DNA from 3 places in the Pantoea sp. SO10 genome. Region 3 is predicted to be linked to each of the others. Evidence: predicted binding sites of a transcription regulator. Region 3 holds the regulator's gene; each other region holds the start of a gene.
The links. Region 3 encodes ArgR, which controls arginine synthesis, uptake and breakdown. Its sites were predicted from a motif close to ANTGAATAAAAATACANT; they were not measured.
Positions count from the first base shown of each region.

Region 1: a site for ArgR is predicted at 911-928, ahead of argC (N-acetyl-gamma-glutamyl-phosphate reductase). Genes of this name have one in related genera too.
Region 2: a site for ArgR is predicted at 921-938, ahead of argF (ornithine carbamoyltransferase). Genes of this name have one in related genera too.

Region 1 covers NZ_CP040095.1:4,045,094-4,047,364, reverse strand. Annotated here, with positions in the region: gene argE (acetylornithine deacetylase) at 1-864, opposite strand, end outside; gene argC (N-acetyl-gamma-glutamyl-phosphate reductase) at 1,034-2,038, shown strand; gene argB (acetylglutamate kinase) at 2,054-2,271, shown strand, end outside.
Region 2 covers NZ_CP040095.1:588,626-590,896, reverse strand. Annotated here, with positions in the region: gene FCN45_RS02660 (tRNA-(ms[2]io[6]A)-hydroxylase) at 1-318, opposite strand, end outside; gene rraB (ribonuclease E inhibitor RraB) at 379-801, opposite strand; gene argF (ornithine carbamoyltransferase) at 963-1,970, shown strand; gene pyrB (aspartate carbamoyltransferase) at 2,214-2,271, shown strand, end outside.
Region 3 covers NZ_CP040095.1:3,756,394-3,758,664, forward strand. Annotated here, with positions in the region: gene mdh (malate dehydrogenase) at 1-244, opposite strand, end outside; gene argR (transcriptional regulator ArgR) at 669-1,139, shown strand; gene yhcN (peroxide/acid stress response protein YhcN) at 1,629-1,892, shown strand; gene FCN45_RS17300 (YdgH/BhsA/McbA-like domain containing protein) at 1,983-2,249, shown strand.

The sequences.
Region 1 (2,271 bases), 290 kb from region 3:
GCGCGCACTTACCGGCGCCAGCGCGTCATTCAGCAGACCATCCAAATCGCTCAGGGTTAAGCCCGGCAGCGGACGAATATCCATGTGCAATTCACAGCAGGCGCAGATGCGGTTGGCGGCGTCGCCACCATGAATATGACCAAAGTTCATGGTTGGATAAGGAATGGCAAAACCATCGTGGTTGTAACGCTCTTTCAGCGTGTTACGCAGCTGCATCAGCTGGGTAATGGATTCATGCATCAGTTCAATGGCGTTAACGCCGCGTGACGGATCGCTGGAGTGGCCTGATTGCCCCTGAATACGAATCACATTCGACAGATGACCTTTATGCGCGCGCACCGGCTTAAGCGAGGTGGGCTCGCCGATGATGGCGCAATCCGGACGCAACTGGGTGGATTCAGAGAAATACTTCGCGCCCGCCATGGTGGTCTCTTCGTCGGCGGTGGCGAGGACGTAGAGCGGCTTGCTGAGTTTGGTCACGTCAACGTCACGCAGCGCATCCAGAATAAAGGCGAAGAAGCCTTTCATATCGGCGGTGCCGAGGCCGTACAGCTTGTTGTCGTGTTCGGTCAGCGTGAACGGATCGCGCGTCCAGCGGCCGTCGTCGTAAGGCACAGTGTCGGTATGACCCGCCAATAACAAGCCGCCTGCGCCCAATCCGCTGCGCGCCAGCATGTTGAATTTATGCCGCGTGCCAGGCACCGGCTGCACTTCGACACTGAAGCCAATATCGCGGAACCAGCCGGCCAGCAAATTGATTAAAGTTTCATTACTCTGATCCAGTGCGCTATCGGTTGCGCTGATTGATGGCGTGGCAATCAACTGGCGGTAGAGTTCGATAAAAGGTGGTAATTTTGTCTTCACTGTTGACGGTCCTTGGGTTAGGATGTATCAATATTCATGCATTAATAGTGAATAAAAATACAATAACGTCGCTTGCATGTGAAGCATCAAATCTTCTGCAAACGGCATTCTGGGCAACGGGGCAAGGCCGCGACCCGATACGTGTGACTGTAATAAGGTATACAGCCTGATGTTGAATACGCTGATCGTTGGTGCCAGTGGTTACGCTGGCGTAGAGCTTGCCACCTACCTGAATCGCCATCCGCATATGAACATAACCGCTTTGGCGGTTTCAGCGCAAAGCCCGGATGCTGGAAAGTTACTGTCGGATTTGCATCCACAGCTCAAAGGCATTGTCGATTTGCCGCTGCAGCCGCTGAGCGATGCCGCTGAATGGGCCGACAAAGTGGATGTGGTGTTCCTCGCCACCGCTCACGAAGTCAGCCACGATCTGGCACCTGCATTCCTCAAAGCCGGTTGCGTGGTGTTCGATCTCTCCGGCGCGTTCCGCGTAAACGACGATGCGTTCTATACCCAATATTACGGCTTCAGCCATCAGCATCAGGATTGGCTGGACAAGGCGGTTTACGGCCTGGCCGAATGGCAGCACGACAAAATCAAAGACGCAGAGCTGGTTGCGGTGCCGGGTTGCTACCCAACCGCAGCCCAGCTTTCGCTGAAACCGCTGATCGCAGCGGGTCTGCTTAACGATGCACAGTGGCCGGTGATTAACGCCACCAGCGGCGTGAGCGGCGCAGGGCGCAAAGCCAACGTTGGCACCAGCTTCTGTGAAGTGAGCTTGCAGCCGTACGGTTTGTTTAATCATCGTCATCACCCAGAAATTGTGGCGCATCTCGGTACGCCGGTGATCTTCACGCCACATCTGGGCAGCTTCCCACGCGGGATTTTATCGACCACCACTTGCCGCCTGAAAGCGGGCGTGACGCAGCAGGATGTGGCGGATGCCTTCCATAGCGCCTACCACGATAAACCGCTGGTGCGCGTCTATGACAAAGGCGTCCCGGCGCTGAAAGCGGTGGTCGGTTTGCCGTTCTGCGACATCGGCTTCGCCATGCAAGGCGAGCACCTGATTGTGGTGGCTGCCGAAGATAACCTGCTGAAAGGCGCCTCATCGCAGGCGGTTCAGTGTTTAAACATTCGTTTCGGCTTCCCCGAAACGCTGTCTCTGATTTAACGAACGGATAACGCAATGAATCCATTAATCATTAAACTGGGTGGCGTGCTGCTGGATAGCGAAGAAGCGCTGGCCCGTCTGTTTGATGCCCTGCTGGCGTACCGCAATGAACATCAGCGTCCGCTGATCATTGTGCACGGCGGTGGTTGCGTGGTGGACGAGCTGATGAAGAAGCTCGCGCTGCCGGTGAAAAAGAAGAACGGTTTGCGCGTGACGCCAGCCGATCAGATTGA
Region 2 (2,271 bases), 1.1 Mb from region 3:
CCACGGCAGCTCATTGCGCACGATAATGCTTTTGGTCAGATTCTTGTGGGCATTGATAAAGTTACCGTCCTGCTCGTCGCGGTAGATAAAATCTTCATACGGCTTGAGCCACGCCAGAATGGCATCACCACTTGGCTTATCCGCCACGTATTTACGGATGATGAACACCGCGGTTTGCGCGGCTTTCAATTCACAAACCATGTGATCGGTGAGCAGCAACGTCAGATTTTCCGGCTTGCGCGCTTCATCAATCCACGCTTGTGGCGTGCGGCAATGCAGGAATTGATAGATCGGTTCTAATAGCGGAGCGTAATTCATGGGCAGTCTTTTGTCTTACGGGGAAACGTGTTCAGGGCGGCGAGTGCCGCCCATTAATGCTTAGTGACGCACACCGTTGTCTTCTTCGTCGTCGATGAACTCGCCATCGTCGTCTTCATCTTCGGCATCAGGATCTTCAAAGTAGGTGCCCCACCCGTCGTAATCGACGTTGTAGCTGCCCGCCAGATTCACCAGTTGCTCAACCTGCGCATCAATCAGCTCTGGCTTCAACGCGCCTTCGCTCAGGATATCCACACACATTACGGTGGTGCCGTCTTCCAGCTCCAGCTCTTCTGGCTCGCTCACTTCGTAGCCCAGCTTGAAGGCATCAACCGCGACCTTCTCCAGCGAGTCGAAGTTGTTGCAGGAGAGATGATGCTCAATAGTGTAAAGCGCATCTGGATCGCTGCCGTCTTCCAGCAACTCTTCAATGATCAGTCGCGTCTCTTCGCGCTGTTCTTCCAGCAATGCTTCATATGCCATGGGTGTGTCCTCAAATATTCGGCTGAATTCAATTATTTTCCCACACTGCCTCGCGCGCCACTACACAAAACAACAAGTTTCTTAACGCCAGGGTTGAAAATGCATATTCATACGGTTAAATTGAATTTTAATTCATTTAATGTAGTCATCCGGAGCGCTGTATGAGTCAGCTACATCAAAGACATTTCCTGAGATTGCTGGATTTCACCCCAGCCGAAATCGATTCTCTGCTGAGTCTGGCAGGTGAATTAAAACACGCAAAGAAAAATGCCAGCGAAACGCAGTACCTGAAAGGCAAAAACATCGCGCTCATCTTCGAAAAAGACTCGACTCGTACCCGATGCTCTTTCGAAGTTGCCGCTTACGATCAGGGCGCTAACGTCACCTATCTCGGCCCAAGCGGCAGCCAAATCGGCCATAAAGAGTCGATGAAAGACACCGCGCGCGTGCTGGGACGCATGTATGACGGTATTCAGTATCGCGGCTACGGCCAGGAACTGGTGGAAACCTTAGCGGAATTCGCTGGCGTGCCAGTGTGGAACGGCCTGACCACCGAATTCCATCCCACGCAACTGCTGGCCGATCTGCTGACAATGCAGGAACATCTGCCGGGTAAATCGCTGAATGAAATGACGCTGGTTTACGTCGGCGATGCACGCAACAACATGGGCAACAGCATGCTGGAAGCCGCTGCGCTGGTCGGCCTCGATCTGCGTCTGGTGGCGCCAAAAGGCTGCTGGCCGGAAGCGGAACTGGTGGAGCAGTGCCGCGTGGCCGCACAGCAAACCGGTGGCAAAATCACCCTGACTGAAGATATAGCCGAAGGCGTGCAAGGTGCCGACTTCATCTACACGGATGTGTGGGTGTCGATGGGCGAAGCCAAATCGGTGTGGGAAGATCGCATCGCCCTGCTGCGTCCTTATCAGGTTAATAGCGCGATGCTGGCGCTGACCGGCAATCCGCAGGTGAAGTTCCTGCACTGCTTACCGGCCTTCCATGACGACAAAACCACGCTGGGCCGTCAAATGGCCGAGCAGCACGGTTTGCACGATGGCATGGAAGTGAGTAATGAGGTGTTTGAATCTGCGCACAGCATCGTGTTCGATCAGGCTGAAAACCGCATGCACACCATTAAAGCGGTGATGGTCGCGACGCTCGGCAAGCTATGATTGGTGGAGCCGCAAACGTTTACCTCGCGCGCGATATTTGCTTGATGCAAATCAGTGAATGCGTATAATGCGGCCCAATTTGCCGGAGGAAACATGCAACAGCGCAGCGCACAATTTGACGCTCAACGACGCCTGACAGCGGGCGGCGCATCTGTTTCTTTCCGTCATCAATCGATCGTAAAAAAAGCCCCTTAAGCAGGGGCTTTTTTTTGTCCGCAATCCGGCAGCGCAGAGGAGAACGCTATGGCCAACCCGCTATACCGCAAGCACATTATTTCCATCAACGATCTCAACCGCGACG
Region 3 (2,271 bases):
TACGTGCCACACCCGCGGAGATCAGCACCACATCAGCACCATGCAGCGCAGGCGTAGCATCTTCACCGCTAAACCCTTCCACGGTGACTGCCGTTGGGATATGACTGAGATCGACCGCCACACCGGGCGTTACCGGGGCGATATCGTAAAGTGAGAGAGCTGAGCCTGCGGGTAATTGCGTTTTGAGCAGCAGTGCGAGCGCCTGGCCAATACCACCAGCGGCACCGAGAACGGCAACTTTCATCCTGAACTCCTTATTAAGGTGGGGCAGAGATATGCCGAAAATCCATCAGGTTACGAGTTTAATCAACTTCTCAGGCGATAGCGACTAAACCTGTCGCGCACTAAACACTACGCCGCAATCGGCTCCCGAGACATCTCCACTTCAGAAGTCGCCTGAATGATTCATTCGCAGCCAGAAGACAATGGACGGCAATGATCATCGATATTGTTGTTACCACTTCAATAATATAACAACTTTGCAACCTTCGCTTTGCGCGTCCACCCGCGATTTTGGTGCAACATCATATTCTGTTATGATGCCCGCCCCGCAGGTCATTACCGCGATTCTCTTACCAGACTTATTGCATAAAAATTCATCTAAATGCATAATAATTTATCTGCCGTGGGCCTGTTGCCCTCTGCAACCCCTTTTTAATTGGTAGCTTATGCGAAACCCATCGAAACAAGACGACTTGATTAAGGCGTTTAAAGCCTTATTGAAGGAAGAGAAATTCAGCTCCCAGGGCGAAATCGTGCAGGCGCTGCAGGAAGACGGCTTCGAGAATATTAATCAGTCCAAAGTTTCTCGCATGCTGACCAAGTTTGGCGCGGTGCGCACGCGCAACGCCAAAATGGAGATGGTTTACTGCCTGCCTGCTGAACTCGGCGTGCCCACCACCACCAGCCCGCTGAAGAATCTGGTGCTGGATATCGATTACAACGATGCGTTAGTGGTGATTCACACCAGTCCGGGCGCGGCGCAGCTGATTGCGCGCCTGCTGGATTCGCTGGGCAAAGCGGAAGGCATTCTCGGCACCATTGCCGGTGATGACACCATCTTTATTACCCCCGCGCGCACCTTCTCGGTAAAACAGCTGTACGACGCGATTCTGGTTTTATTCGAACAAGAGCTATAAAACCCTGCTGCATTCCGGCAGTTCATCTGCCGGTTATCTTGCCCTTTACGCTTCATTCGTAACCATTCTGTTACAAATCCCTTTGTAAATAATAAGTTATCCATATGCTCAGCGGTTCTTTTCAGCCGCTATCATTGGTACGACCTTTGTGCCCGTTTAACCTTATGCGCTATTTTACGCTGCTTTACACATTGTGCTCAGTGTCTTTCCCTTCTCTATCTGTATCAGCCAGCGAGATCAACCACGATCTTTCGCACTAAAAGATAATTTGATGTAGATCATTGTTTTTACGGTGAAATAACTACCTCTGGTTAAGATCCAGGCGTTTTTTATAACTTCAGGTTCTAAAAAAGTGCCATAAGGATAAAGAATTACAACCAAACATTATTAGCTCGGTATTAATTTCATGGGTGATTAGATCTATACTTGTTTTCGTGATGCAAATCACACGAAAGAAAAAGATAAAAACAGACGACGAGGAAAATTATCATGAACGTTAAAACTACTATCGCGACTTTAAGTGTTCTCTCTGCCCTGTCATTTGGTGCTTTTGCAGCAGATTCTATTAATGCCGAACAGGCAGCGAATCTGCAACCTGCGGGCACCATCAGCGTCAGCGGCGTGGGCGGTTCTCCAATGGATATCCGTCAGCAGTTAAACGATAAAGCCGACCAGCAAGGTGCGAAAGCCTATCGCGTGGTTGAGGCGAATACCGGTGACAGCTACCACGCAACCGCTGAGCTGTACAAATAAGTTATTGACTTAAAAAGCAATGTGAACGGCGACCCGTTTGAGACGCTCTTGCCTCTCAGGTTGCCGGCCCCCATTTCAGGAGAGTGAATCATGAAAACCAAATTAGCTATCGCAGTACTGGGCCTGGCTTCTGTTCTTTCTTTTGGCGCGAGTGCCGCCAGCCTGGTTTCAAACCAACAAGCTGAACAGCTGCAATCTCTGAACCAAACCATCAGCGTGAGCGGTGTTGACGGCGACCAAACCAACGTGCGTCAGGAACTGTCACAGAAAGCCGATGCGCAGGGTGCCAGCCATTACCGCATCATCGAAAGCAACCGTGGCGATACTTTCCACGTAACTGCTGAACTGTACAAATAATCACTAATTGAACGTCCGGTGC